Methylorubrum populi: one gene and its partner. The protein of the gene in region 1 binds, or shares a complex with, the protein of each later gene. Links are inferred from orthologs where the notes say so. Each region holds a gene or a part of one and is shown on either strand. Other genes may lie near its edges. The genes, in order: MPPM_RS21110 and dnaG.

Evidence for each region.
Region 2: the proteins of MPPM_RS21110 (region 1) and dnaG are in contact, whole or in part, in a crystal structure (PDB 2R6A), measured with the Geobacillus stearothermophilus proteins. The link is inferred for Methylorubrum populi from one-to-one orthologs. Residues at the interface, in WP_033016901.1 of Geobacillus stearothermophilus: Ser13, Glu15, Ala16, Gln18, Glu91, Leu92, Asp94, Ala95, Val96, Pro97, Thr98, Ala99, Ala100, Asn101, Tyr104, Tyr105, Ile108; in WP_049624496.1 of Geobacillus stearothermophilus: Lys456, Leu457, Leu458, Pro459, Ala460, Asn463, Ala464, Leu467, Leu535, Leu536, Ile537, Ala538, Gln544, Glu545, Asp548, Tyr549, His552.

What each region holds. Positions count from the first base shown.
Region 1 is NZ_AP014809.1:4,555,100-4,571,842, reverse strand. The notes cover bases 8,591-11,552. They hold MPPM_RS21110 (replicative DNA helicase), read left to right. Parts: upstream 8,591-9,308; coding sequence 9,309-10,796; downstream 10,797-11,552. Other genes in these bases: MPPM_RS21105 (DUF29 family protein), read left to right, coding at 10,833-11,552; rplI (50S ribosomal protein L9), read left to right, coding at 8,591-8,939. Outside these bases: MPPM_RS21175 (TonB-dependent receptor), read left to right, coding at 1-1,471; MPPM_RS21170 (hypothetical protein), read right to left, coding at 1,516-1,935; MPPM_RS21165 (peptide deformylase), read right to left, coding at 2,061-2,585; MPPM_RS21160 (hypothetical protein), read left to right, coding at 2,974-3,231; MPPM_RS21155 (cold-shock protein), read left to right, coding at 3,751-3,960; MPPM_RS21150 (DUF6481 family protein), read left to right, coding at 4,181-4,561; MPPM_RS21145 (hypothetical protein), read left to right, coding at 4,895-5,215; MPPM_RS21140 (PH domain-containing protein), read left to right, coding at 5,284-5,658; MPPM_RS21135 (AAC(3)-I family aminoglycoside N-acetyltransferase), read left to right, coding at 5,668-6,159; rpsF (30S ribosomal protein S6), read left to right, coding at 6,415-6,870; rpsR (30S ribosomal protein S18), read left to right, coding at 6,873-7,127; MPPM_RS21120 (YybS family protein), read left to right, coding at 7,265-8,332; more of rplI, read left to right, coding at 8,367-8,590; more of MPPM_RS21105, read left to right, coding at 11,553-11,645; alr (alanine racemase), read left to right, coding at 11,666-12,739; DNA repair protein RadA, read left to right, coding at 12,786-14,216; and 2 more genes. UniProt on the Escherichia coli protein: The main replicative DNA helicase, it participates in initiation and elongation during chromosome replication. Travels ahead of the DNA replisome, separating dsDNA into templates for DNA synthesis.
Region 2 is NZ_AP014809.1:674,178-687,221, forward strand. What follows is about bases 1-2,964. They hold dnaG (DNA primase), read right to left. Parts: upstream 2,465-2,964; coding sequence 536-2,464; downstream 1-535. Other genes in these bases: rpoD (RNA polymerase sigma factor RpoD), read right to left, coding at 1-332; MPPM_RS03055 (SMP-30/gluconolactonase/LRE family protein), read left to right, coding at 2,610-2,964. Outside these bases: more of MPPM_RS03055, read left to right, coding at 2,965-3,593; MPPM_RS03060 (L-dopachrome tautomerase-related protein), read left to right, coding at 3,604-4,767; MPPM_RS03065 (GatB/YqeY domain-containing protein), read right to left, coding at 4,804-5,262; carA (glutamine-hydrolyzing carbamoyl-phosphate synthase small subunit), read left to right, coding at 5,452-6,702; MPPM_RS03075 (hypothetical protein), read left to right, coding at 6,831-7,205; MPPM_RS03080 (heparinase II/III domain-containing protein), read right to left, coding at 7,239-9,899; flagellar basal body rod protein FlgB, read left to right, coding at 10,058-10,447; flagellar basal body rod protein FlgC, read left to right, coding at 10,444-10,860; flagellar hook-basal body complex protein FliE, read left to right, coding at 10,872-11,225; flagellar basal-body rod protein FlgG, read left to right, coding at 11,252-12,040; flagellar basal body P-ring formation chaperone FlgA, read left to right, coding at 12,098-12,574; flagellar basal body P-ring protein FlgI, read left to right, coding at 12,571-13,044. UniProt on the Escherichia coli protein: RNA polymerase that catalyzes the synthesis of short RNA molecules used as primers for DNA polymerase during DNA replication.

The DNA of each region.
Region 1 (16,743 bases):
CGACGGCTTCAGGACCGCCACCGATTCCTACGCGATTCCCGGCGGCATCCAGCGCAACTCGGCCACCGAATCGCAGGGCGGCTCGGTCGGCATCTCGGCGATCGGCGACCGCGGCTTCGTCGGCCTCTCCTACAGCCACACCGACGCGATCTATCAGATCCCCGGCGGCGAGGCGGAAGAGGCGCGCACCCGCCTGACCCCGAACCAGGACCGGCTGCTCGCCCGCGGCGAGTACCGGCCGCTGAACGGGCCGTTCGAGGTGCTGCGATTCTGGGCCGGCGGCTCGGTCTACCGCCACGAGGAGATCGGCATCGGCGAGGACGGGATCGAGGGCGTCCAGGCGATCTTCAAGAACCGCGAGGTCGAGGCCCGCTTCGAGGCGCAGCACGTTCCGGTCTTCACCGCGCTCGGCACGCTGACCGGCGCGGTCGGCGTGCAGACGGGCCGGCGCGTGCTGAACTCGCAGCTCGAGAGCTTCCTGCCGCCGACCGAGTCGCGGATGCTCGCCGGCTACCTGTTCGAGGAGCTGGCGGTGGGGGGCGGCCTGCGCTTCCAGGCGGCGGGCCGGATCGAGGGCGACCGGGTCAACAGCATCGCCACGCTGTTTCCCAACGATTACCTGCCCGAGGGCACCGATCCGTTCAGCTACGCCCTGACCCGCCGCTTCGCCCCGAAGAGCGCCAGCATCGGCGCGCTGCAGGATCTGCCCTACGGCTTCGTGGCCAGCCTCAACGGCTCCTACGTCGAGCGCGCGCCGACGGGCTACGAGCTGTTCTCGCAAGGGCCGCACGACGCCACCGCGACCTTCGAGATCGGCGACCCGACCCTGCGGCTGGAGCGCGCCCGCACGGTCGAGATCTCGTTGCGCCGCGCGGAAGGCCCGCTGCGCCTCGACGCCACCGGGTACTACACCCGCTACACCGGCTTCATCTACAAGCGCGACACCGGCAATCGCTGCGACGACGACTTCGCCTCCTGCGGCAGCGGCGACGAGTTGCGCCAGGTCGTCTACTCGCAGGCCAACGCCACCTTCTACGGTGCCGAGATCGGCGCGCAGCTCGATCTCCTGCCCGTCGGCGACGGCTGGGCGGGACTCGAGGCGCAGTACGATTTCGTGCGCGCCCAGTTCGACGACGGCTCCTACGTGCCGCGCATCCCGCCGCACCGGCTCGGCGGCGGCGCCTTCGTGCGGGCGAACGGTTGGTTCGCGCGGATCAACCTGCTCCACGCCTTCGACCACACCGAGATCGCCCCGTTCGAGACGGTGACGCCGAGCTGGAACGATCTGCGGGCCGAACTCGCCTATACCCAGGCCCTCGATCCCGCGGTCTACGGCGCCACCGAGGTGACGCTCGGGCTGCAGGGCCGCAACCTGCTCGACGACGACATCCGCAACTCGGCCTCGTTCAAGAAGGACGAGATCCTGCTGCCGGGCCGCAACCTCCGCCTGTTCCTGACGGCGCGGTTCTGAGGGCGCACCCTTCCCCGAACCGGATCGCGCGCCGAAGCGCCAGCCTACTTGCCGCGGGCCGGCTTTCCCGCCGGGCGCTCGGGCGGCGTGACGGCGCCCGCCACCGTCCAGTGGCACACCGCTGTGCCCTTGAGGGTGAGGCAGTCGTAGGCGCGGCCGTTGAGGGCGACGTGGTCGGCAAGTCCCGTGACCGCGGCGCGGTCCACGGGGCTGCAGCCGAGATCGGATTTCGGATCGGTCGCGATGGCGAGCGCGGCGGCGCGATCCTCCCCCGCGCTGCGCAGGAGGCTGCGCAGGTTGGCCAGCGAGGTGCAGCCGACCACGGAAGCGGGCCGGGCCTGCGCCTTCGGATCACCCGCCTTGCCCGCTGCACCCTGCGCGAAGGCGGCCGGCGCGGACAGAGCCAGGGTGACGACCGCCGGGGCGGCGAGGGTCCGGAAGACACGGAGCGGCGGGCGGGACATGGATCGGCCTCGGGCGGCAGAACCCCATCCCGAAAGGCCGTTGCCGGCCCCCGGGCCGGAGCACTGAAGCCCGGCATACCATGCCCACGGCCTCGCACCGAGCGCCGCCGCCCCCGCGCCGCGCCTCACGATCCCGACGATCCCGCGCGCGCCTGCTGCACCCGCAGCTTGGCGTAGCGCTTGAGGACCCGGTCGCGGCGCAGCCGGCTCAGACGGTCGATCCAGAAGATGCCATCGAGCTGGTCGATCTCGTGCTGCAGGCAGGCGGCGCGCAGGCCCTCGGCCTCCTCCTCCTGCTCGGCCCCGTCGAGGTCGCGGTAGCGCACCCGGACGCGCGCCGGCCGCTCCACCGGCTCGACCACGCCCGGCATCGAGACGCTTCCCTCCGGATGCAAGGCCCGTTCCGGCGAGGCCCAGGCGACGACGGGATCGACGTAGACCGCGTGCGGCTCGTCCGGCTGCAGGCGGATCACCACCACCCGCTCCGGCTGCCCGATATGGATGGCGGTCAGTCCCATCGCCGAGACGGCGCCGAGGGTGTCGAGCACGTCCGCCGCGAGCGCGCGCACCGTCTCGTCGGGGGCGGCGATCGGACCGGCGGCCTGATGCAGGCGCGCATCGGGATAGAGGATCAGCGGGCGGACGGGCATGCGCGCGGGTTCCGGGGCCTGAACCAGGAAGGGCTGGACGATGCCCGCCCCGGGCGACGATTCCGGGGCCGACATGCGGGGGCCTCCCCATACCAGAAGGCGGACGGCCCGAAGCCCCGTCATCGACCAACGCACGACCCGGCGTGAGCGGCGGCGAGGGTCCTGCGACGCGAACCGCCTGTTCGGACAAGCCGATGTTTCGGACAAGCCGGCTTTCGCGTCGCCCGAACCGCCGATCGAACGCGAAATCGGAAAAATTCGCTGCGGCGGCGGCCTCCGCGCATCGAGTCCCAGTCTATCCGCACAGATCGATCGGACTCCACAAATGTTGGAACCCTGACAGCATCAATGCATTGGACCCGAATTCCAAAGGGAGCTTGCCAGCATGATGAAAACCATGACGACCCTGCTCGCCGGCACTGTCGTGGCCGCGACGATGATCGCCGCGGCACCGGCCTCAGCGCAGTCGATCACGATCGGCCCGGACGGCCCGGGCGTCGATTTCCGGTCCCGGGGCCAGCGTGAGCGCGATTACCGCCGAGAGATGCGCATGCGCGACCGGGACGATTACTACCGCGAACAGCGATTCCGGGATCGCGATCGGTTCGACCGGGGCGGCTACAACCGTCGCGGCTACGATTACTGATCGAGACCGGCCCCTTCCCTCGGGGGGTGCGTCACGACCAGGGCGGTCACGGCGCAGCCCCGGAGGCGCAGCGACGGGCTCACGCGAAACTGGGACAGCCGGAGCAGGTGCGATCGCGCAGCCGGGCTCGGTTTTGCGAATCACCCGAGTCGGAAGTCACCTTCGCGTCGATCCGCAACAAATGTTGTCCTCACGGCAATGTTAAGAACCATCCATCGGGTCAAAATGCTCGCGCCGCGACCGTACTCGTCCCGAATGGCCAAGTTTCTGCCACGAATTTTCATCTTGAATGCCGAGCAGTGCCGGAGGGAAACCTTTGCGCCGCTTGCGGGTTTGCCTCACCGAACATAACTATGCCTCGTCGATCGGTGGCCGCCTTTGACAAGGCCTTCGATGCCCCCGGAAGGGACGCGGCACCGGCTTACTTCCTCGGTCGCTCTGACGAACGGGACGGCCTTTTCGGCCGAGAGCGGGACGCATTTCACACGGGGTGCCGCGGCGAGCGGAGGAGGAACCCGGATGAACACTGGCACTGTGAAATGGTTCGATGAGATCAAGGGTTACGGGTTCATCCAGCCCGATGCCGGCGGCAAGGACGTGTTCGTCCACATCTCCGCCGTCCAGCAGGCGGGCCTGCGCGGTCTCGTCGAGGGCCAGAAGGTGACCTTCGACGTCGAGAACGACCGCCGCAGCGGCAAGCCGGCCGCGGTCAACCTGCAGGCCTCCTGAGGCTGGATCTTTTCCGATCCCGGCCCTAAATCTGCTTCCGTATCGCAACAGGCCCAAAAATGTTATCGGAGCCGCCCCGAACAGGGGCGACATCTGTTGCGTGTTGCGGCGCACTCGTGCATCGACTGCGCCGGTCTATCTGATCACAGCGCCGAGTCCCGACCGTCCGGAACCAGGATTGATCCGGCGGTCGGTCGTGTCACCGCATGAGAAAGGTCATATGAGCGCATTCGACTTCAGGAACTTCGAAGACCGCCGTCAGAACTCCCAGGCCGCCAAGGCGGCATTGCTCGAGAAGTTCAAGGCCCGTCCGGCTCTGGACGATCCGGAAGTGCGGGCCAAGGCCCAGGCGCGTGCCGAGGTCGCGCGCGCCCGCGACGAGCGCGCCCGCGAGCGTGAGCGCATCCGGATCGAGACCGAGCGCAAAGCCGCGGAAGAGAAGCGCCTGCGCGAGGAAGCGGAGCTCGCCGCTCAGCTCGCCCGCGAGGCTGCCGAGGCCGCCGCGCTCGCCGAGCGCAAGGCCGCCGACGCCGCGGAAAAGAAGGCCGCCCGCGACGCGCGCTACGCCGCCCGCAAGGCCAAGGTGAAGATCCGCCGCTGAGCTTCCCGCGGCGCTCCCGGCTTCCGGGAGCCCGCACGGGACGCTTTGCCAGGCGGTCGCCCTGTCGAGACGACCCCACGCGCCGGACGCTTCGAGCCCGGCGCGTTTTCTTTTGCCCTTGCGCCACCGCACCGGATGACGCAGGGCGCGGCGCAGCCCCCGCCCTTCGCGGCCGGCCCGATGCCCCGGCCCACGGCATTCCTTGTGGGCAGATTACGCAGTTCGGGGCCGGGACCGTCCGGCAACGCTTGGCAAGTCCGCTTCCCCCGACGTTAGAGTGCCGGACGCTTCGATGATGCGCGCCGCGCTGGGGTGAACAGGGAGGGCCAGATCTTGCGTATCCTGGGCAACCATCTCGGCACGCCGGCGCGGCGGCGCGGCCTGACCCTGACCGGTCTGTATCTCGGCGCGCTGCTCTGGCTTGGGACCAGCCTCGGGCCGTCGCCCGCCGCCGCGCAGGGCGAGCCGCCGATCCGCAGTGCGGAGGATGCGTTCTGCCGCAGCGAGGCGCGGGCGCAGGTCTTCTCCGCCCCGGACCCGCTCAATCTGGGCCTGCGCGAGATCGGCCGCCGCATCTGGGCGAGCTGCATGGAGCGGACCCAGCGCAAGGGACAGGGCAAGGGGCAGAAGTCGCGCAAGCGCCGCCACCGCTGAGCGCCGCCGCCCTCGCGCCCGAGCAGGATCACCCCCACATCCTGCCGGTGACAGGCAGGAGACGCGTGATGGGCTTTCTCGACGGGCTGCTCGGGCACGGCAGCGATCTCTCCGCGGACGAAGTGGACCGGCAGCTTGCCGGGGTGCTGGCGCCCGGCGAGAGCGTGCGCGTCGCCTTCAAGGTGATCCGCGACCTGATGGTCTTCACCGACCGGCGGCTGATCCTGGTGGACCGCCAGGGCATGACCGGCCGCAAGGTCGAGTACCTGACCGTGCCCTACCGGGCGATCACCTCGTTCTCGGTCGAGACCGCGGGCAGCTTCGACATGGATTCGGAGCTCAAGATCTGGATCTCCAGCCGGCCCGAGCCGATCCAGCGCACGCTCAGGCGCGGCGCCGACATCTTAGGGATTCAGCAGGCCATCGCCGGCTCGCTGAAATAGACCGCTGCCATGACCTCGACGGATGGGTCCGCGCCGGGCTTCGCGGTCCGGCGCCTCGGCCCCGGCGACATCCCGTCCATGCGCGCCCTCAACGCCCTGTTCGGGCGCGCCTTCGCCGAGCCCGACACCTGCGGCGCCGCACCGCCGGACGACGCCTACCTCGCGGACCTGCTGGCCAAAGCGCATGTCGCGGTGCTGGTGGCGGAGCGCGACGGCGCCGTTCTGGGCGGCCTCGTCGCCTACGAGTTCGACAAGTTCGAGCGGGCGCGGCGCGAGATATACCTCTACGACCTCGCCGTCGCGGCGGAGCACCGCCGCCGCGGCATCGCCACGGCGCTGATCCGGCAGCTTCAGGCCCATGCCGCGCGCCGGGGCGCCTGGGTCGTCTTCGTCCAGGGCGATCCCAGCGACGGCCCGGCGCTCGCGCTCTACGACCGGCTCGGCACCGGCGAGGACGTCCTGCATTTCGACCTGCCCGTCGGCGACCTGCCCTTGCCATAGGGAGCGAATCCCTCTAAAGGCGCGGCCTTCGCGTTCGCTCCGGCCGGGGGCTGAACGGACGGTGCCGCAAGAGATGACCTCTCTCGGCACAGGGTTTTTCGAAGAACCCGTCGTCCGGTGTCTCCGCCTTCGATCAACCGCTCGGGCCATCATCACGGCTCGAAGGGCTTGGCGCCGAGAGAATGCGAGACGAACCGGCCCGATTCAACCCGCGACGCGCGGGCGGGCTTCCTTATGGCAAGGAAAGGCCCAAAAATGCCTCTCTACGAGCACGTCTTCCTGGCGCGCCAGGACGTGACGGCCCAGCAGGTCGAGACCATGGTCGAGACCTACAAGGGCGTCATCGAGGCGGGCGGCGGCACGATCGAGAAGATCGAGTCCTGGGGCGTCAAGTCCCTCGCCTACCGCATCAAGAAGAACCGCAAGGCGCATTTCACGCTCCTCAACATCTCCGCCCCCCCGGCCGCCCTGGCCGAGATGGAGCGCCAGATGCAGATCTCCGAGGACGTGCTGCGCTTCATGACCGTCCGCGTCGAGCAGCTGGAGGCCGAGCCTTCCGCGATGATGCAGAAGCGCGACCGCGACGACCGCAAGGATCGCGACCGTGGCGACCGTCCGCGCCGCCGCGACGACGACTTCGGTGGCGGCGACCGTGGTGATCGCGGCGACCGCGGCGACCGTCCCGAGCGCAACTTCGGCGGGGAGAACTGATCATGGCCTTCGGTGCTGGTGGTGGCGGCGGTGGCCGTCGTCCGTTCTTCCGTCGTCGCAAGAGCTGCCCGTTCTCGGGCGAGAACGCTCCCAAGATCGACTACAAGGACGTGAAGCTGCTCTCCCGCTACGTCTCGGAGCGCGGCAAGATCGTTCCCTCGCGCATCACCGCGGTTTCGGCCAAGAAGCAGCGCGAGCTCGCCCAGGCGATCAAGCGCTCCCGCTTCCTCGGCCTGCTGCCCTACGTCATCAAGTAGGTCTTTTGCCGGTTCGCCCTCGGGCGGACCGGCCTATCATCGCCAGGGCGGCTCCCCGCAAAGGACCCGCCCGATCGTTGGGGCGCCGTCTTCAGCCCCTAACCCTGCCCTAGTGGGACAGCGGGACAGCGGACCTTATGACCAAGGACATCTCCGTCGGCGCCGGTGCCGGCCTCGTGGCGGCGCTTCTTTTCGGCGTGCTGCTCAAGGCCACGACGCTCGCCATCCTGCTCTACCTGCTCGCCCCGCTGCCGATCCTGATCGTCGGCCTGGGCTGGAGCCACCGCGCGGCGCTCGCCTCCGTGGTCTCGGGCGCCCTGGCGCTCGCCCTCTTCATCGCGCCCTCTCTCGGCCTCGCGTTTGCGGCTTACCTCGCCATCCCCGCTTGGTGGCTCGCCTATCTCGCCCTGCTCGGCCGGCCCAAAGCAGACGGCACCATCGAGTGGTATCCGACGGGGCGCCTGCTCGCCTGGGTCGCGGGGACCGCGGCGCTCGCCTTCATTGCCATCGCCGTCATCGCCTCGCCCGACTACGACACCTTCCGCGCGCAGCTCACCGCGATGAGCCGCCGGGTGGTGCAGGTCCAGGTGCAGCGCGGCCGGATCCCGCCCCCCGCCCAGCCCGCCCCCACCAACGAGGCGCCGGCCGGCGACACCGATACATCCGCCGCGAAACCGGCCGAGCCCGCCGCGCCGGAGTCGCCGGGCGGCGCTCAGGCCGGTGAGAAGCCCGGCGAGAAGCCCGACGATCTCGCCAGCGAGGTGGCCGATGCTCTGGCCACCGTCGCGCCCGCGATCGCCGCCCAGGGTCTGACGATCCTGTTCACCTTCTATCTCTGGGCCGCCGCCCGCATCGTGCAGATCTCGGGACGCCTGCTCCGGCCCTGGCCCGACCTGCCCTCGACGGTGATGCCGCGGACCGCGCTCCTGGTCTTCGCCGCCGCCCTGACGCTGGCGATGGTGCCCGGCTATCCGGGCGCCCTCGGCATCGCTCTGATCGGCGCCTTCAGCGCGGCCTTCGCGCTCCAGGGGCTCGCCGCCTTCCACGATCGCAGCCGCGGCCGGCCGGGGCGCTTCGCCCTGCTCGCCGGCCTCTACGTGCTGCTGTTCCTCACACAAGGGGTGGCCATGCTCGCCCTGATCCTGTTCGGCATCGCCGACACCGCCCTCGACCGGCGCCGCCCGAAACCTCGCGGCGACGCCTGAGACGAATCTTCCAACCCACTCAAGGAGAAGTCAGATGGAAGTCATCCTGCTCGAACGTGTCGCCAAGCTCGGCCAGATGGGCGAGACCGTGAACGTGCGCCCCGGCTACGCCCGCAACTTCCTGCTCGCCCGCGGCAAGGCCCTGCGCGCCACCGAGAACAACAAGAAGCACTTCGAGGCCCAGCGCGCCCAGCTCGAGGCGCGCAACCTCGAGCGCCGCAACGAGGCCCAGACCGTGGCCGAGAAGCTCGACGGCCAGAGCTTCGTGCTGATCCGCCAGTCCGGCGAGACCGGCGTGCTCTACGGCTCGGTCTCCACCCGCGACCTCGCCGAGGTCGTCACCAAGGAGGGCTTCACCGTCGAGCGCGGCCAGTTCGTGCTCAACCAGCCGATCAAGACGCTGGGCCTGCACACCGTGCCGGTGACCCTGCACCCCGAGGTCGAGGTCAAGGTGACCGTCAACATCGCCCGCTCGCCGGAAGAGGCCGAGCGTCAGGCCCGCGGCGAGTCGGTGACCGAGCGCGAGCAGTTCAACCTCGACGACCTCGGCCTCGAAGTCGGCCAGGCCCTGGCCGATGCCGGCGAGGGCGCCGACGACCGCGGCTAAGTCCGGGATGGCGAAGGGATCATCCCTTCGCCGGGGCGCCGGGGCCGAGCCCCGGCATTCTCCCAAGGCTCTGCCCTGGACCCGCGAAAGGGCTTGCCCTTTCGAAACCCCTGACAACCGCATAAGCGGTGGAGAACGGGGATGCGCCGGGCTTCGGCGTTGACTTGTTCCCAATCCGTTCCAGCATGACGCCCGCGATTCCCGCCGCCCGGGAGCCGCGGGCGTCTCGCGTTTCGGGGCCCGTGGCCTGCGTGTTGCAGCCGGCCCGAGGAGGGTCGGCTAAGGAAGGCTTCACCATCCCGAGGCAAGGTCCGGCGGGCATGAAACGGGGCGGATGAGCCGCCCGCATCGGAGCGACGGACAAGCGCCATGGCCCTGCCCAACGCCCTCACGGCCAAATTGGAGACGGTGCAGCCCGAATACCGGGTGCCGCCGCACAACATCGACGCGGAGCAGGCCCTGCTCGGCGCGATCATGGTCAACAACGACGCCTATTACCGCGTCTCGGACTTCCTGCTGCCCGAGCACTTCATGGAGGCGGTCCACCGCCAGATCTTCGAAGTCGCGGTCTCGCTGATCAAGGCCGGCAAGCTCGCCACGCCGATCACGCTCAAGACCTATCTCGGCGACGCCGATCTCGGCGGCGTCACGCCGATGCAGTACCTCGCGCGGCTGGCGGCGGAGGCGACCACCGTCATCAACGCGGGCGAGTACGGCCGCACCATCTACGATCTGGCCATTCGCCGCCGCCTGATCACCATCGGCGAGGATCTGGTCAACGGCGCCTTCGAGGCGCCGGTCGAGTCGCGGCCGCGCGACCAGATCGAGGCGACCGAGCGCCGGCTCTACGAACTCGCCGAATCCGGCAAGTACGACGGCGGTTTCCAGAAATTCTCCGACGCGCTGACCGCGGCCATCGACATGGCGGCCAAGGCCTACCAGCGCGACGGCAAGCTGTCGGGCATCTCCACGGGGCTGACCGACCTCGACGCCAAGATGGGCGGGCTGCAGCCCTCCGACCTCATCATCCTCGCGGGGCGCCCGGCCATGGGCAAGACCTCGCTCGTGACCAACATCGCCTTCAACATCGCCAAGGCCTATCGCGGCGAGAAGCAGCCCGACGGTACCATGCAGACCGTCAACGGCGGCATCGTCGGCTTCTTCTCGCTCGAAATGTCGGCCGAGCAATTGGCCACCCGCATCATCGCCGAGCAATCCGGCGTGCCCTCCTACAAGATCCGCCGCGGCGACATCCGCCCCGAGGACTTCTACAAGATCACCGACGCCGCGCGGGACATGCAGACGATCCCGTTCTACATCGACCAGACCGGCGGCATCTCCATCGCCCAGCTCGCCGCCCGCGCCCGCCGCCTCAAGCGCCAGAAGGGCCTCGACCTCCTCATCGTCGACTACCTCCAGCTCCTGTCGGGCTCTGGAAAGCGCAGCGACAACCGCGTGCAGGAGATGACCGAGATCACCACCGGCATGAAGGCCCTGGCCAAGGAGCTGGCGGTGCCGATCATCGGCCTGTCGCAGCTCTCCCGTCAGGTCGAGAACCGCGACGACAAGCGCCCGCAGCTCGCGGATCTGCGCGAATCGGGCTCGATCGAGCAGGACGCCGACGTGGTGATGTTCGTGTTCCGCGAGGAGTACTACGTCGGCAACAAGAAGCCGCGCGAGGGCACGGAAGAGTTCTTCGCCTGGGAAGCCGAGATGCAGCGCGTCCACGGCAAGGCCGAGGTGATCCTCGGCAAGCAGCGCCACGGCCCGACCGGCACGGTGGAGCTGCAGTTCGACGCCAACATCACCCGGTTCTCGAACCTGGCGCAAAGCGACCGGATGCCCGAGCAGATGTGATAAGGTGGGCCCGTGCTGACGGATCGGGGAGGCGACGTGGCTCTCGCACCCAAGGCGCGGTCGCCCGCGCGCCCTACGCTGAACGAGGTCTTCGAGGCCGAGCAACAGCTCGTCGGCCTCATCCTGGCGCAGCCCGCCGTCCATGGCCGGGTCGCCGCGATCCTGCGCGACGAGGATTGGACCGAGCGATTGCATCGCGGCGTCTTCGAAGTCGTGGGCCGATTCATCAGAGAGGGCCGGCCCGTCTCGCCCGTGTCGGTGTTGCCGAGGGTCAGTGACGTCGCGCCCGATGGCGGACCGGCCCTTGGCTACCTCGTGGCCCTTGTCGCGAAGGCTCCGCCTCCAGCGCTCGCCGAGCCCCTCGCGCGTCTGCTAGCCGAAGCCGCGCAGGCCCGCACAAGTCCCGACCACCTCGATCGCGACCTCTATGCCTGGGCCTACGAGCAGGCCCAGGCGCTTCGCCGCGGGCAGTTCGACGCCCTCGACGCGCTCAATCTGGCCGAGGAGATCGAGGACTTGGGCGGCGAGATCTACAACCGGCTGGAGAGTGCCGTTCGGATCATCCTGATGCATCTCCTGAAGTGGGATCATCGGCCCGGAAAGCGTTCGCGGAGCTGGACGATCTCCATCCGCGTCAAGCGCGTCGATGCCGAGCTTCTTCTCGAACGGTTCCCGAGCCTCAAGCACCGCCTGCCGGGCGCCATGCGCGACGCCTATCGTCGGGCGCGAATCGAGGCGGCCGGCGAGACCGGCCTCGACGACGACGTGTTTCCAGCCGAATGCCCCTATACCTTCGAGGCGATCATGACCCGGCCGGTGCCCTGGCCGCCGGAGGGCGGGGAGTCCTGACCATCTCCGGAGACACTCTCGTGGCCCCGGGCCACGGCGCCCGCCTGACGGTCGATCTCTCGGCGATCGCCGCGAATTGGCGCGCGCTCGGCGCTTGCGCACCGCAGGCCGAGTGCGGCGCCGTGGTGAAGGCCGATGCCTATGGCTGCGGCCTCGCGGCCGTCGCCCCGGCTCTGTGGCGGGCGGGCTGCCGGACGTTCTTCGTGGCGCATTTTTCCGAAGCCGTCGCTGCGCGAGAAATCCTGCCGGAGGCGGCGATCTACGTGCTCAACGGGCTTCCGCCGGGCAGCGCCGAGGCGGTACGCGCCCATGCCCTGCGCCCCGTCCTCGGCGACCGCGACGAACTCCTCGAATGGGCCGCCGCGACGGAGGGCGCGGCGCCGGCCGCGCTCCACGTCGATACCGGCATGAACCGGCTCGGCCTCCCCGTCGAGGCGGCGCTGGCGCTCGCCCGCGATCCGGTGATCGCCCGGGCCGGCATCGACCTCGTGATGAGCCATCTCGTCAGCGCGGAAGCCCGCGCCGATCCGCTCAATGCGCGGCAGGCCGCCGATTTCGCCCGCATCCGGGCCGCCCTTCCGCATGTGCGCGCCTCGCTCGCCAATTCCTCGGGCACCTGCCTCGCGGACGCTGCGCGCCACGATCTGTTGCGGCCGGGCTATTCCCTGTTCGGCGGCAATCCGGAGCCCGGCCGGCCGAACCCGATGCGGCCGGTGGTGCGGCTGGAGGCGGCGATCCTGCAGGTCCGCGACGTCGCGGCCGGCGAGACCTGCGGCTACAACGCCCGCTGGCGGGCCCCTGCCCCGCGGCGGCTGGCCACCCTCTCGCTCGGCTACGCCGACGGCTACCCCCGCTCCGCCAGCAACAGCGGTCATGCGCTGGTCGGCGGCGTGCCCTGCCCGATCGTCGGGTTGATCTCGATGGACCTCATCATCCTCGACGTCACCGACGCACCCGAAGCCCGCCGCGGCGGCACCGCCACGCTGATCGGCGATCGTCTCGACATCGACACGGTGGGCCGCGCCGCCGGCACGATCGGCTACGAGATCCTGACCGGGCTGGGTTCCCGTTATGTTCGCTCTTATGTAGAGTAACCAACGGCCGACCCGCCGGTCCCCTCCATCGACGCCCTGCTCCCGAATGGCCAAGATCCAACAGACCTTCGTCTGCCAGTCCTGCGGGGCGGTCTACAACCGCTGGCGCGGGCGCTGCGAGGCCTGCAACGGTTGGAACACGATCCAGGAGGAGGTGCCCAGCGCCGGCCCGCAATCGGGTCCGGCCGCGACCCGGCCGTCGCGGGCGCGGGGCCGCGTCTTCCCCCTCGAAGGCCTGACCGGCGAGGCCAAGGAGGCCCCGCGCACGGCCTCGGGCATCAACGAACTGGACCGGGTGACCGGCGGCGGCTTCGTGCGCGGCTCGGTGATCCTGCTCGGCGGCGATCCCGGCATCGGCAAGTCGACGCTGCTGATGCAGGCCTCCGCCGCCATGGCGAAAAGCGGGGAGCGGGTCGCCTACATCTCCGGCGAGGAGGCGGTGGGACAGGTGCGCCTGCGCGCCGAACGCCTCGGGCTGGCGGGTCACCCGGTGGAGCTGGCGGCGCAGACCAATGTCGAGGACATCGTCGAGACGCTGTCGCAAGGCCAGCCGCCGGCGCTGACCATCATCGACTCGATCCAGACCATGTGGACCGAGACGGTGGAATCGGCGCCGGGCACCGTCACCCAGGTGCGGAGCTCGGCCCAGGCGCTGATCCGCTTCGCCAAGACCACGGGCACGGCGGTGATCCTCGTCGGCCACGTCACCAAGGACGGGCAGATCGCCGGGCCGCGGGTGGTCGAGCACATGGTCGATGCGGTCGCCTCCTTCGAGGGAGACCAGGGCCACCACTTCCGCATCCTGCGCGCGGTCAAGAACCGCTTCGGGCCCACCGACGAGATCGGCGTGTTCGAGATGACCGATGCCGGGCTCGCCGAGGTGCCGAACCCCTCCGCCCTGTTCCTAGCCGGCCGCGACCACGCCGCGCCGGGCACCGCGGTCTTCGCCGGGATGGAGGGCACGCGGCCGCTTCTCGTCGAGATCCAGGCGCTCGTCGCCCCCTCCTCGCTCGGCATGCCGCGCCGGGCCGTGGTCGGCTGGGATCCCAACCGCCTGTCGATGGTGCTCGCCGTGCTGGAGGCCCATGGCGGCATTCGGCTCGGCGGCCACGACGTCTACCTCAACGTCGCGGGCGGCCTGCGCATCACCGAGCCCGCCGCCGACCTCGCGGTCGCCGCCGCGCTCGTCTCCTCGCTCTCGGGGGCGGCGCTTCCCTCCGATTCGGTCTATTTCGGCGAACTCGGCCTGTCGGGGGCGGTGCGGCCGGTCTCGCAGGCGCCCGCCCGGCTGAAGGAGGCGCTCAAGCTCGGCTTCGGCAAGGCGATCACCCCGCAGGGGCGCGGCGAGACCGGCGACCGGGCGCTGCCGACGGAGGCGCTGCGTCACATCGCCGACCTCGTCGCCGGCATCGCCTCGGGGGCGCCCCGGCGCGGCGGCGGACGCCCGCGGGCCGTACGCTACGAGGAGGAGGTGTAGCGCGGCCTATTCCGCAGCGGGACGGGCAGTGAGATGCGGCCGCAGGATCGTCATCATCCGCTCGGCCGCCGTGCCGGGCGGAAAGAATCCGAGATAGGCCCCCGATCGGTCCATCAGATAGATGAAGGCGGAATGCTCGACGGCCCGGCCGCCTCCGGGGCGCGGGCTCGTCTCGTAATAGACCTTGTAGGCGTCGGCGGCGCGGCGGACCGCCGCCTCGCTGCCGGTCAGGCCGACCAGACGCGGGTGGAAGTTCGGCAGGTACTCCGCCAGCAGCCCGGCCGTGTCGTGCTCGGGGTCGAGCGTGATGAAGACCGGCTGGACGGAGTCGGCGTCCGGGCCCAGCAGCGTGAGCGCCCGGCCGATCTCCATCAGGTCCGTCGGGCAGACATCCGGGCAGGCGGTGTAGCCGAAATAGACGAGGAGGAGGCGGCCGCGAAAATCGGCCTCCGTGCGAGGCCGTCCCGCCTGATCGGTCAGCGCGAACGGGCCGCCGACCGGCTCGCGGTTCCACATCAGCACGTCCATCAACTCGGCGGCCGAGCGGCGCGGCGGGGTCTCGCCGCGCGCGGACCCGGCCATGCCGAGCAGGCCGAGCAGGACGGCCGCGAGCGCCCGGTTACGCACTGAAGACGAGCCGGCTGCCGGTCGTCGGAACGATCACGTTCTCCGGCATCTGCGCCTGCGCCTCGAGCGCGAAGTTCAGGCCGCTGCAATGCATCGGCACGACCACGTCGGGCCGGAGCCCTTTGATCTCGGCCACGACCTGGGTCAGGTATTCCTTCGGCGCGGGGCCGAGATGGAAGCCGCCGACGATGGCGTGGACGCGCTCGACGCCCGAGACCTCCTGCGCCTGCCGCACCGAGTTGACGATGCCGACATGGCCGCAGGACGAGATCACCACGAGGCCCTTGCCCCGCACGTTGAAGCAGGTGGCGTGCTCGTGGACGTGCTCGTCGGGAATGATTTTCCCTTGAAGTTCGGCGGGCGAATAGTGGCTGGCATCGCAACCGAGCCCGTCCTTGATGCCCCGCTCGACGAAGGTGTTCGGGAGGATGCGCTCGATCGAGGCGCGCTTGATCTGCCCCGTGGTGAAGGCGTGGCCGGCCACCACCGTCGGCGTCTCGCACAGCACGGTCGAGATCCGCTGCGCCGCCAGTTCGCGCCGATCGAGCTGGCCGAAATCGGTGAACTGGCCGGGGACGCCGCTCGGGGACAGGCGGTGGCAGAAATTGTCCTCGCCGCCGGCATAGAGCTTCAGGTCGGGCGCGAGCGCGCTCCTGTACTTGTCGAGGAAGCCGGTCAGGCCGCCGTAATGGTCGTGATGGCCGTGGCTGACGATCAGCGCGTCGACCTTGGTCGGATCGACCTTCAGGATCTCGATATTGTTGAGGAGCGCCTCGGGGCTGTAGCCGAAATCGAGCAGGATCGTGCGCGCCTCCTCTGCCCGCCACGATTCCGCGAAGAGGGACAGGCCCCACTGATTGTGCAGCACCCGGCGGTAATCGGCGCCGCGGCCGTTGCCCGGCGGCTGGTGCAGCACGCCCTGGACGGTCGCGGGCTTCAGGAACTGGTCCAGGCCGTGTCAAAACTCTGGGATTGGGACTTTGCGGTCGGGTGACGTCCCGGTCTCTTGAGAATGGGCTGTTCATCGCGTCGAACGGGTTTTTGCGGTCGGGAGACGACCAGTTTTTGATTGAAAGCGCCTCCTGGACGGTTTCCCGGCCTCTTCGGCGAGCGATCCATGCTCCCGCTCAGGTGGGGATCGCCGCCAGGAGCTTCCGGCTTCCCAGGATGTTGAGAACCCGCGTCAGATTGTAGGCGAGGACATGGAGCGCCATCTCGGTCGAGACGCGCGGCAGGGTCTTGGTGAGGAAGTGCGTGGCCCCCATCCGCGCCTTCAGCGTACCGAAAGGATGCTCGACCGTCTCACGCCGGACCCGCATGGCCAGCGGATCGGCGTCCAATCGGCGCTGCACCGTCTCCAGCACATCCTCGTGCTCCCAACGTGTCACCCGGCGCTCCTTGCCCGTCGTGCATTCCGCCTTCATCGGGCAGGCCGAGCACACGTTCGTCCAGTACCGATGCAGCGTCAGGCCGTTCTCCACCGTGGTGCATCGGTGGGGCAGCGTCTCGCCCGCCGGGCACAGGTAGGCATTCTCCTGAGGGCGATAGAGAAAATCCTCCTTGCCGAAGCGGCCGGCGGCCTTGGCGCCCGAGGTCATCGGCCGGGGCAGCGTGACCGAGATGCCGGCGCGTTCGCAAGCCAGAATCTGTTCACCGGAATAATAGCCCCGGTCGGCCACCGCATCGAGCGTGTCCGTCTCCAGAGCCTGCTTGGCCCGTACTGCCATACCACGGAGCTGCGCCCGGTCCGAGCCGGCATTGGTCACCGCGTGCGCCACGATCAGATGATGCTCGGTCTCGACCGCCACCTGGACGTTGTAGCCCACCACGCCCGACCCGCGCCCGCTGGTTGCCATCGATCGCGCGTCGGGATCGGTCAGCGAGATCTGCCGGTCGGGCG
Region 2 (13,044 bases), 3.9 Mb from region 1 along the record:
GCCTCCGCGACCTCGCCGCCCTCCGCGCTCTCCTCCTCCTCGGCGGCCTCGCCGTTGGCCTTGGCCTCGGTCGCGGTCTCCTCGGATTCCTCCGCCTCGACCACGCGGATGCCCATGTCGTCGAGCTGCGCGAGCACGTCCTCGATCTGGTCGCCGTCGACCTGACCGTCGGGGAGGACTTCGTTGATCTCTTCGTAGGTCACGTAGCCGCGCTTCTTCGCGAGCTTGACCATCCGCTTGACCGCGGCATCCGTCAGGTCAAGGAGCGGGCCGTCCGTCGGTTGATCCTGGGCGGCGTCCGCATCGTCCCGCTCGGTTGCCTTCGTTGCCATGCTCAGCCTATTGTTCTCGTGGCGGCGCCGCAGGCTGAGCCCGCGCGCTCCGCGAAAGACCCGTCGCAATGTCGTGGAATGGCGCGCTTGTCGAGTGCCCGCGCCGATTCTCGTTGCATTCGCTCTAACTTGCCGTGCGTTGACCGACCGTTAACCAAGTCGGCCCTCCGCCGCCGTCACCCTTCGGTCACGCCGGCACGAATTCATTCCTCCTGAGAGACCTCCGCTTCCGCCTCGGCCGCGGCGATCACCGCCAATTGCTGCTGTACGTCGCACAGCCAAGCGAAATTGGCCTCGGACCCATCCTCGGCAAGAGCTCTCTCAGCTTGGTGGAGTTCGCTATGTAGCGCGCCCGTCTGCCGGTGCAAGATCACGGCTTGATGCAGCGTATGTTCCAGGCGCTGGGAGTCGGCGTTCGGATCGAGCATCCAGCGGTCGCCGGGATTGACCAGGGCGAGCAACCTCGCATGCGCCTCCTCCAGGCCGGCCCGGCGCAGCCGCGCCTCCAGCAATTCGGGCTCCGGCGTGCCGGCCTCCGCCGCTCGGTCGAGCAGCAGCGCACGCAGCGCGCTGGCATCCGGATTGACGAGTTCGAGGGCGGCGAGCGCCTCCTCCTCGATCCCGAGCAGTTCCGGATGCGCGAGCAGGCTCATGACGATCATCGCCTCGCGCTTGGCCGCGCGTCCGCCGGCCGCGGGCACGGGCGCCGCCGTCTTCAGCAGCGGATCGAAGCCGGTGGTGATGCGCGGCGAAGGCGGCGGGTCGCCGGGGCGGGGCCGGCGCTGGAACGGCGCGCTGCGCGGTCCGGCGGCCCGTCCGCCGGTCGCGCCCTCGGATCGTCCGCCGGAAAACTCCCGCGCCCGGCCGCCGGACAGGCCCCGCAGGCGATCCTCGATGTCGTCGCGGTAGAACCGGCGCACGGTCTCGTCGCGGATGCCGGCCACCGCCTCCCTCAGGGTCCGGGCGAGTCCGGCCCGGCGCTCGGGCGTGTCGAGGGTGACCGCCTCGGTCTCGCGGGCCCACAGCATCTCGACCAGCGGTCGCGCACCCGATAGCACCGCCTCGATCGCCGAGGGGCCGCTGGCGCGCATCAGATCGTCGGGGTCCTGACCCTGCGGCAGCAGGGCGATGCGCAGGGATTTCCCGGGCTCCAGCATCGGCAGGGCGACGTCGAGCGCGCGGAAGGCGGCGCGCTGGCCCGCCCCGTCGCCGTCGAAGCACAGGATCGGCTCGTCGGCGTGCCGCCAGAGCAGGGCGAGCTGGTCCTCGGTCAGCGCCGTGCCGAGCGGCGCCACCGTCTCCGGATAGCCGGCGATCGTCATGGCGATGACGTCGACATAGCCCTCCACCGCGATGATGCGGCTGCGGTCGTGCGCGCTCTTGCGGGCGGCGTGGAGGTTGTAGAGCATCCGCCCCTTGTGGAAGAGCGGCGTCTCCGGCGAGTTCATGTACTTCGCCTTGGCGTCCGCCTGCATCGCCCGGCCGCCGAAGGCGACGACCCGGCCGCGGATGTCGAGGATCGGAAACATGATCCGGTCGCGGAACTTGTCGTAGGGGACGCTCACCCCCTCGGGCGCCGTGAGCAGTCCGAGTTCGAGCATCAGGTCGCGATCGACGCCCTTGCCCGCGAGGTAGTCGCGCAGGGCGTAGCGCCCGGACAGGGAATAGCCGAGCCGGAATTTCTGGCGCGTGGCCTCGCTCAAGGCGCGGCGGTCGAGATAGGCCCGCGCCTCGCCGCCGGCGGAACCGCGCAACTGCTCCTCGAAATAGGCGGCGGCGAGTTCCATGACCTCGATGGCGCCCTTGCGCCGCTCCTCGGCCTGCTCGCTCTCCACCGTCATCTTCGGCAGGGCGACGCCCGCCTCGCCGGCGAGTCGCTCGACGGCCTCGGGGAAGCTCAAGCCCTCCGTCTCCATGACGAACTTGAAGATATCGCCGTGCTTGCCGGACGAGAAGCAGTGATAGAACTGCTTCTGGTCGTTGACGTAGAATGAGGGTGTCTTCTCGGAATTGAACGGTGACAGGCCGCGCCATTCGCGGCCCGCCTTCTTCAGCCGCACCCGGCGGCCGACCACCTCGGAGGCGGGAACGCGGGCGCGGATCTCTTCGAGGATGTGGGGCGGGTAGCGCACGGGGGCTCTGCCGGATGCGGATCAGGTGAGGGATCACTTGGACGACGAGGACCGGCCTCGGCCGGGCAATCTAGCGCAAGCCGCCTGCGGGAGTCTTAAGGCGTCCTGCGCGGAGCTTTCGCCGGAGCGATGCGTTGGCGGCCCGATGACGGAGACCTCGCCCTTGCCCCACCGCGGCATCGCCCGCCGACCTCTCCTGGGCCTCGGCCTCCTCGGCGCGCTCGCCCCCATGCGCGCCCGTGAGGCACGAGCCTCCGACGACCTTTCGGCCGTGCTCGATCCCTCCGCCCGGGTGGAGACCCTCTACGACGAAGGGGAGTGGTGCGAAGGGCCGGTCTGGGCGCCGACGCTCGGCGGCCTCATTTTCAGCGACGTGCGGCGCAACCGGATGATGCTGATCCGTGAGGGGAGCCGCGCCGAGGTGTTTCGCGAGCCGTCGAACAACGCCAACGGCAACGTCATCGACGGCGAGGGCCGCCTGGTTACCTGCGAGCACCGCACCTCGCGGGTGGTGCGTCGGGAGGCGGACGGCGCCATCACCGTGCTGGCGGAAAGCCACGACGGGGGACGGCTCAACTCTCCCAACGACGCGGTGGTGGCCCGTGACGGCACGATCTGGTTCACCGATCCCACCTACGGCATCGATCAGGCCGAAGAAGGCACGCCGCGCCCTTCCGAGCAGAAGGGCCGGTTCGTGTTCCGTCTGGCGCCCGGCAGCTCGCTCGCGGTCGCGACGGACCGGTTCGTGCAGCCCAACGGACTGGCCTTCTCGCCGGACGAGCGGATCCTCTACGTCAGCGAATCGGGCCGGCGCGAAGGCGCGCCCGCCGAGATCCGCGCGTTCGACGTCGCGGACGGGCGGATCTCGGGCGAGCGCCGCTTCGCCAGCGGATTCGAGGGCGTGCCGGACGGATTGAAGGTCGATACCGACGGCCGCGTCTATGCCGGAACCGGCGACGGGGTGCGGATCTGGGCCGCGGACGGGCGACCGCTCGGCCACATCCCGACCGAGGGCCCCTGCGCCAACATCGCCTTCGGCGGTGCCGACGGACGGCGGCTGTTCCTGTGCGCGGGCAGGCGGGTGCTGACCGTCGAGACCAAGGTCCGCGGCGCGGCAATCCGCACGTGAGGGGCCGCTCATGACGATCCGTTTCGCGCGCCGCACGCTTCTCGCCGCCGCCGCCCTCGCCACCGTAAGACCGATGGCGGCGCGGCCGGTCCTAGCCCAACCGGCGACCGGACCGGGCGGGGCCCTCGACCTCGTCGTTGCCGCGCGGGCGCCGACGACGCCGACCGGGCTGACGCGCGCGGCGAACGGCCGGATGTTCCTGTTCATGCCGCGCTTCGACGAGAAGACGGTGTTCACCGCGGGCGAGGTGTTTCCGGACGGACGCGTCGCGCCCTATCCGAGCGAGGCGGCGAACCGGCCCGATCCGGCCCGTCCCGCCGAGACCCTATTCCACGTCCCCAACGGCGTGTTCGACCGGAAGAACCGCCTCTGGCTCCTCGATGCCGGGCTGATGGCCTCGTCCGGCGAGCCGGTGCCGGGCGCGGCCAAGCTCGTCTGCATCGATCCGGCGAGCGATACGATCGTGCGCACGATTTCCCTAGAACCCGTCGTGACGAAGACCTCCTCGCTCAACGATCTGCGCGTCGATGTCCGGCCCGAGCGTGACGTCGCCTACGTCACCGATCAGGGCCAAACCGGTGAGGGCGCGCTGATCGCCGTCGATCTCGCGAGCGGCCGCGCCGTGCGGCGGCTCGCGGGCCACGTCAGCACGCGATCGGTCGACGGCATCCTGAAGATCGTCGAGGGCCGGGTGCTGATGAAGCGCGAGGCCGACGGCACGACGAGCCCGATCAAGGGCGGCGCCAACGGCATCGCCCTGAGCCCCGACGGCGCGCGGCTGTACTACACGCCGTTGATGAGCCGACGCCTCTACGCGGTCGAGACGGCCGCGCTGCTCAATCCCGCGAAGGACGACGCGGCGGTCGCGGAAACGGTCACGGATCTCGGCGAGAAGGGCCTGACCGGCGGGCTCGTCGCCGATTCGCGCGACCGCATCTATCTCAGCCTGCAAGAGTTCAACGGCATCGGCCGGCGCGACCCGGACGGCCGGATCGAGGTCATCGCCACCGATCCGCGCCTGATCTGGCCGGACACGTTCTGGATCACCGACGAGGGCTGGCTCTATCTATCATCCGCCCAGGCCAACCGCCGACCCGAGCACAACGGCGGCATCGACCGGCAGGAGCCGCCCTACGCGATCTTCCGGATTCGGATCGACGCCGGGCCGGCGTGAGTCGCGTCCGGCTCCGCCATCATCGCGAGCGGCAGACTACTTCCCTGCCAGCGCGTCCTTCACCAGCGCGCTGGCGCGGCCGAAATCCATGCGGCCGGTATACTTGCCCTTCAGCGCGCCGATCACCTTGCCCATGTCCTTCGGGCTCTCGGCGCCGGTCTCGGCGATGGCATCGGCGATGGCGGCGCGGGTCTCGGCCTCGTCGAGCTGCTGCGGCAGGAAGGTCTGGATGATCTCGGCCTCGGCGCGCTCGCTCTCGGCGAGTTCGGGACGGCCGCCCTGCTCGTAGACGCCCGCGGCTTCCTGGCGCTGCTTGATCATCTTCTGCAGGAGCGCGAGGATCTCCTCCTCGCTCGTCTCGCCCTTGCCCTCGCCGCGCGCGGCGATGTCGCGGTCCTTGAGCGCCGCCTGGATCATGCGCACCGTCGAGAGCTTCTGCTTCTCGCCGGACTTCATGGCCGCCTTCATCTCGGCGGTGATGCGCTCGCGCAGCATGATGATCGAACTCCAGTCAGATGATTCGGCGTGGCCGCCCTGCTTGTCCAGGGCATTGCGCAGGGCTGACTCCGCGCCCAGATTGACCCGGGCGCGGCCGGCTCGCTATGAGCCCCGCGAGATATCGCCTTGCCCCGCGGCCCGACTATGCGGCCGCGCGAGGCGGCGGACATAAGCCGGATCGGACCCATGCTGCAAGACGAACCCGCGACCCTGCGCGCCGATCCCGCGCGCACGAACCCCGAACCCAAGGCACCCGAACCTTGGAATGAGCCGCTGGTGACGGCGTTGCTCGTGCTCGCCGACGGCACCGTGCTCGAAGGCTTCGGCATCGGCCAGACCGGCGTGGCCGACGGCGAGGTCTGCTTCAACACGGCGATGACGGGCTATCAGGAGATCCTGACCGACCCGTCCTATGCCGGGCAGATCGTCACCTTCACCTTCCCGCATATCGGCAATGTCGGCACCAACGACGAGGATCTCGAGAGCCTCGACCAGGCCCCGGCCTCCGGCGTGCGCGGCGCGGTGATCGCCTCGGCCGTCACCAAGCCCTCGAACTGGCGCTCCTCCTCGCATCTCGACGGCTGGCTCAAGGCCCGCGGCATCATCGGCATCACCGGCATCGACACGCGGGCGCTGACCGCGCTGATCCGCGACCACGGCATGCCGAACGCCGTCATCGCCAACGATCCCGAAGGCCGGTTCGACCGCGAGGCCCTGAAGGCCCGCGCCGCCGCGCTGGCGCCGATGGAGGGGCTCGATCTCGTGCCGCCGGTGACCTCCCGCGACGTCTCGGCCTGGACCGAAACCGTCTGGGCGGTGAAGGGCGGTTACGGCTCACGCGCACCGGGCCAGGGCCTCAAGGTCGTGGCGATCGATTACGGCGTGAAGCGCAACATCCTGCGCCTGCTGGCCGAAGCCGGCTGCGACGTCACCGTGGTGCCCGCCACCACCAAGGCCGAGGACATCCTGGCGATGAAGCCGGACGGCGTGTTCCTCTCCAACGGCCCCGGCGATCCGGCCGCGACCGGCGAATACGCCGTGCCGGTGATCCGCAAGCTGCTCGATGAGCGGGTGCCGACCTTCGGCATCTGCCTCGGCCACCAGCTCATGGGCCTCGCGCTCGGCGGGCGCACGGTGAAGATGGGCCAGGGCCATCACGGCGCGAACCATCCGGTGAAGGACCACACCACCGGCAAGGTCGAGATCGTCTCGATGAATCACGGCTTCGCCGTCGATCCCAAGAGCCTGCCGGAGACGGCGGTGGAAACCCACGTCTCGCTGTTCGACGGCTCGAATTGCGGTCTCTCGCTCACCGACCGCCCGGCCTTCTCGGTGCAGCACCACCCGGAGGCCTCGCCGGGCCCGCGCGACAGCCACTACCTGTTCGAGCGGTTCGTGAAGCTGATGCGCGAGAACCGGCCCGAGACGGCCGCCTGAGACATCTGGGACGGCGGCCCGATCCCCGCCGTCCCGGTGTCACAAAAAACCCCACCTTGCCCCCCATCCCCTGGTTCATGGCCGGATCAGACAAGAATCAGCGGCCGGACTCATTGGGGGCTTGCCGGATGACGCTCGACGACGCGCGCGACGACTTCTCGCGCCTGCATCGCCTGTTCACTTTCCACCTCGGCGTGGCGGTCGGCCTCGCGTGGCTGACGACGCTTTACGCCGCGGCCTCCGCGCCGTGGGTGCGCAACATCCGCGCGCTGATCGACCCGGCCGGCCCGGTGCGGATCGAGAGCACGCTCTCCTACCTGTTCGTGATGCCGGCGGTTCTGACGCTCGCCTGGGCCTCGGCCTATTTCGGCCGCGAGACCATGCGCCGCTTCCAGACCCTGCCGAACCAGACGCTCGAATTCGCTGCCGCGGCGATGGTGGCCTTCGGCGTGTTCTACCTGTCGATCGACCGGGCGGTCGCCGTCATCAGCGCGGGCTTCTGAGCCTCGCCCGGGTGCCGGCACGCCAGCCGGCGCTCACGTCTCCACCAGCCGCCGCACCGCATCCTCGGCAAGCAACCGCACGAGCCGTTGCTCTGCCGCCTCATCCGCGGCGATGACGACGCCGCCGCAGACGATGTCGCGACCGGTGAAGGCGTAACGCAGCACCGGCGTGGGCCTCAGCCCGCCAGTTCCCGTCGCGCAGAAGCCGTGCATCGCGTGCGGCTGGTCATTGCGGCCGATCGCGGCCTCCATCCCCGCCGATTGCCCATTCAGCGGAACGGCGAGGACGTCGAGCCGCCGCCCCTCCTGCTGGGCCAGCGCCCGGCGGGGGCTCGCGACGGCGACGAGGGTGTCGGGGAGAAGATGCAGCCGCCCCTCGAAGGACAGCCGGCGTCCTGGCCGGACGAAGCGGTCGATCACTGCGACCCCCGTCAGGTCTTCGAGCACGACGAAGAGGCGGGCATGGGCGTCGTCGGGCCCGTGCACCGTGGTGGCGAGCCTCGTGGCTTGCGCCCCGTCGAGCGCCACCTGGGCCGTCAAAATTCCTGAACCGGCCACGGGCTCACGCTCGTCCGGAATGGCGACGTTGTGGGCGCGGGCCGAGAGGAGATGGTGGCGTGCCGGCCCCACCTCAACGCCCTCGGCGCCGCCGCCCTCCACGATCCAGCGCCGCGAGCCGGTGGCGAAGGTGAAGGAGGTACAGTCGCGGTGCCCCTGCGGCGATTGCGCGGCGTAGGTGAGGGCGAAGTGGCCCCAGCCGCGCTCCAGCGCGTCGTGGCGCATCGCGAGCATGCCGGCGGTGTGCCCCTCGGGACGCGGTGCCGTGTCGCGCTCCGCCACGAGATCGCGATCGGACGAGGAAAGCCGGGCGATCCAGCCGGCATGGTCGAGCCCTGCGGGCGCATCGCCGAACGGCGGGAGCCGCCCGCCCGGATCGAGCAGTCCGGCGAGCCCCGGCAGGGCCGCCTCGACGCGGCGGCGGATCGTCGGGCCGGGTTCGGTCGCGCCGAGGGCCGCGGCAATGGTCTGTCCGTGGCTCAGGAGGTCGAGGCGCCGGACCGGTGAGGCTTCGGCGAAAGCGCCGTCCTCGGGCAGAAGCGCATCGAAGCCGTGGGCGAGGCTGTCGCGGGCGAGCGTGTCCCAGTGCGCGGCGAACGCAAAGCCGGGAAGCGCCCGCGCGAGCGCGAGGAGAGCGGCCGCCGCCTGAAGGCCGTGCAGAGCCCGGGCCAGAGTGTTCTGACCGACGATCTCGGCCAGCGCGAAGCCGTGCCGGGCGGCTTCCGCGGCGATCACGGCGCGGGCAGGATCATCGCCGTCCGCGATCAGGCGCCCCAGCACGTCGCCGCGCGGGGCGAGGGCCGCCGGGTGCAGGCTCAGACCATCGGCCGGCTGTCCCCAGGGATTGGCCCGCGACCACGCGGCGGCGATCGCCCGGGCGCGGGCCGCCCCGCCCGGCAGCCCGGCGAGCGGCAGCAGCCATGCCAGGGATTGGTAGGCGAGGCGCCACGCCACGGAGCGGAACGGGTCTTCACGCCAGTCCGGCGCCTCAGGCAACGTCCAGTCCGGCAGGCCGGCGAGACTCAGGACCACGTCGTCGCCCTCGATGCGTGCGCTCCGATCCGGCCCGGCCCGCAATTCGCGGGCTCGGGCGAGGATCGGCGCGGCCCCCGGATCGGAGCTCGCCAGCCACGCGGCGGGTGGGCCCTCGGGCAGGCCGATCCGCTCGGCCAAGCGCGCAAGGAAGGCCGGCGCATCGAGAAGCTCGTCGTCGCACAGGCTCTCGAGGCGGAAATCGTCCTCGAATGCCAGTTCGAGCAGGCCGATCAGTTCGGCCTCCGGCGGGTCCTCCGCATCCTCCCAGACGGCAAAACACAGTTCGACGGCGGTCGCACCGGGCGGTGGACGCAACGTCAGGGTAAAGCGGCGGGCCTGGGGCCGGGCCGAGAGGTTGATCACCGCGCCGAGCCCCGGCACGGAGACCGCGTTGTCGTAGGGCGGGGCGATCTCCGCTCCCGCCCGATCCCGGTAGACGAGCCGCACGCGCGCGGCGTGCTCGTCGGCCCTGGCCGCATAGATCTGACCACGCAGCACGAGGGCGATCTCCTCGGCGAGCGCGTAGCAGAGCCTCACCCCCTCCCCGCCCAGCCGCCGCCGACGCGGCGCCGGCCCATGGTCGGACGGGCCGGGGCGCAGTACCGGATCGGCGACGGTGAAGTCGCGGGTGTTGCGCCAGGAGCGCAGGGTGACGACGACGCCGGTCGCCTGATCGGGCACGCGGAAGGCGATGCGGAACGACGCGGCCCCAAGCAATTCCGGTCCCGGTATCCAGGCGACCTGCGGGTCGAGCAGGCTGCGGGCGAGCCCCGGGACATGGTCGAGATCCAGGCTGGAGCCGTCCGCCGCCAGGAAGTCGAAGCCCGCCGCCGCGGCATCGACGGCAAGCGCCGCCTCTTCGCCCTCGTCGAAAGCGAGGGCGAATTGCAGGCAGGTCCAGCGCCCCGGGGAGAGCGCGGAAAAACGCAATCCGACGCGCGAGAAGCGGTGGTTGGGCGCGATGCGGTGCAGCCCCTCGCGTCCGCCCGGCCCGGCGCCCCCGGCATAGCGGGGCGCGGCCGGCAGAAGGACGGTCGCGCCCTCGGGGCCGCCGTCTGCGTCGGAGGCCGCCGCGCCGGCCCGCTCATCGTTCTGATCCATTCCCCGCAGGCGCTACCGCGGGGGCCGCCCCTGTCAAGGCACGAGCCAGCCTCGTGCAAGATTGCCTACCTAAACCTCCCATCCGACGCGGGCTTCACCGTCCGGGTGCGCCCGCATCCCGCGTTCTTCCGAGAGGCCCTTGGGATGGGGGCGTTGCCATGACGACGGGCGTCTACCTCTTCGATCTCGCCTCGCAGCACGCGCGCTACCTCGCGACGCGGCAGGCCACCATCGCGGGCAATGTCGCCAACGCGAACACCCCCGGCTACAAGGCGCGGGATGTGATGCCCTTCGCCCAGGTCCTGGCCCGGACCGGGCTCGACATGGCCTCGACCGCCAGCACCCACATGGAGTCGCAGGGCACGGGCATCCCCGTGCGCGAGGCCAAGGCCGCCGACACCTGGGAGGTGCTCGAATCGTCGAGCGCGGTCAGCCTGGAGCAGGAGATGCTCAAGGCCGGCGACGTCTCGCGCCAGCACAACCTCGACACGGCGGTGGTGAAGTCGTTCCACCGCATGTTGATGGCCGCGGTGAAGAGCGGGTCATGATCGATCCCCTGCTCTCCGCCTCGCGGCTCGCCAGCGCCGGCCTCGAAGCGCAGTCGCTGCGCATGCGGGTCGTCTCGGAAAACCTCGCCAACGCGCAATCGACCGGCGCGAGCCCGGGCGCCGACCCCTACGCCCGCAAGACGGTGACCTTCCGGGCCGAGCTCGACCGCGCGGCGGGCGTCGCCTCGGTGCGCCTGCGCGAGATCGGCACCGACACCGCCCCATTCCGCACCGAGCACGACCCCGCCAGCCCGGCGGCGGACGAGAACGGCAACGTCAAGCTGCCGAACGTGAACATGCTCGTCGAAATGGCCGACATGCGCGAGGCCAACCGCTCCTACGAGGCGAACCTCCAGGTCATCAAGCAGGCCCGGGCGATGGTCGCCAGCGTCATCGATCTCCTGAAGTCCTGAGACCACCCGCGATGATCGAAGCCCTCACCTCGCTCGCCGCCTTCGACAAGGTCGCCGGCACCTCCTTTGCCGAGACCGCGCCGGTTCAGAAGGCCGCGTTCAGCCCCGCCGCCATCTCCGGCATCGCCGGGACCGCCCCGACGGCGCCGACCGATTTCGGCGACGTGATGGCCCAGGTCGCCGCCAGCGCTCGCGACGCGATCCGCGGCGGCGAGGCCACGGCGATCTCCGGCATCCAGGGCAAGGCCACCGCCCAGCAGGTGGTCGAGGCGGTGATGTCCGCCGAGCAGAGCCTCCAGACCGTGGTGGCGATCCGCGACAAGGTCGTCGCCGCCTATCTCGAACTCAGCCGCATGCCGATCTGATCGGCCAGCCAAGGAAGCCAGACGCCATGCGCGCGCTCGCCATCGCCGCCACGGGCATGTCCGCCCAGCAGCTCAACCTCGAAGTCATCGCCAACAACATCGCCAACCTGAACACCACCGGGTTCAAGGGTGCGCGGGCCGAGTTCACCGACCTGCTCTACCAGGCCGAGCGGCAGCAGGGCGCCCCGAACCAGGCGGGCCAGGAGGCGGTGCCGGAGGGCGCGATGCTGGGGTTGGGCGTGCGCGCCGCCGCCATCCGCAACCTGCACCGGCAGGGGTCGCTGGCCAACACCGGCAACCAGCTCGATCTGGCGGTGAACGGGCGCGGCTACTTCCAGATCACCAGCCCGGCGGGCGAGATCAACTACACCCGCGCCGGCTCGTTCAACAAGAACAACGCCGGCCAGCTCGTCACCATGGAAGGCTACGCCGTCGATCCGGCGATCCTGATCCCCGCCAACACCACGCAGGTGACGATCAACGAGTCGGGCCAGGTCTTCGCCAAGATCGACGGGCAGGTCGCACTGCAGAATATCGGCCAGCTCACGCTCGCCAACTTCGCCAACGAGTCGGGCCTGGAGCCGCTCGGCAACGGCCTCTACCGCGAGACTCCGGCCTCCGGCGCGCCGGTCGTCGGCAATCCCGGCGACGTCAGCTACGGCAAGCTGCAGCAGGGCTATCTCGAAGGCTCCAACGTCGATCCGGTCAAGGAGATCACCAGCCTGATCACGGCCCAGCGCGCCTTCGAGATGAACTCGAAGGTGATCCAGGCCGCCGACGAGATGGCCGGCACGGTCTCCAAGGGCATCCGCTAGCGCCCGCGGCGTCCCCCGCCGCGTCGTCTCCCGCCCTCTCCTCCGGCGCGATTTCCCATGCTCCGCAAGACCTTTCTCCGCGGCCTCGTGCTCGCCGCTCTCGCCGCCGGCCCGGCTCACGCCGCCGAAGGCATGGCGAATGCCGAGCTCATGCTGCCGGTGCCCACCGTCACGATCTATCCCGGCGACACGATCAAGGAATCGATGCTGCGGATGCAGGCCTACCCCGCGACCTACCGGGCGCGCACGGCCGTCATCGACGCCGCCGCGGCGATCGCCGGCCGCACCGCGCGGCGGATGCTGCTGCCGGGCGAGCCGGTGCCGGTCAACGCCGTCGACGATCCCCGTCTCGTCAGTCGCGGTGCACCGACGCAGATGATCTTCGAGGAGAACGGCCTCGTCATCACCGCCGTCGGCGCACCGCTGCAGAACGGCGGCCTCGGCGAGACCATTCGCGTGCGCAACACCGACACCAACCGCATCATCCTCGGCACGGTGATGGCCGACGGCCGCATCCGGATCGGCGCGCAATGACCTCGCTTCGCCGTCTGTTTCTCGCCGTCCTGCTCGGTCTCCTCACCGGCCTGGGCTTCGCCGTGATGACGAGCCCGGTCTTCGCCGCCGGCACCCGCATCAAGGACATCGCCACGCTGAAAGGCGTGCGCGACAACCAGATCTTCGGCTACGGCCTCGTCACCGGCCTCCAGGGCACCGGCGACACCCTGCGCAATGCGCAGTTCACCGAGCAGTCGCTGCAATCGCTGCTCGACCGGCTGGGCATCAACGTGCGGGACGCCCGCCTGCGCACCCGCAACATCGCCGCCGTGATGGTGACCGCCGACCTGCCGCCCTATACCGGCACCGGCTCGCGCATCGACGTCACCGTGACCTCCATGGGCGACGCCACCTCGCTGCGCGGCGGCACGCTGCTGATGACGCCGCTGACCGGCGGCGACGGCCTCGTCTACGCCGCGGCGCAGGGGCCGCTCGCGGTCTCGGGCTTC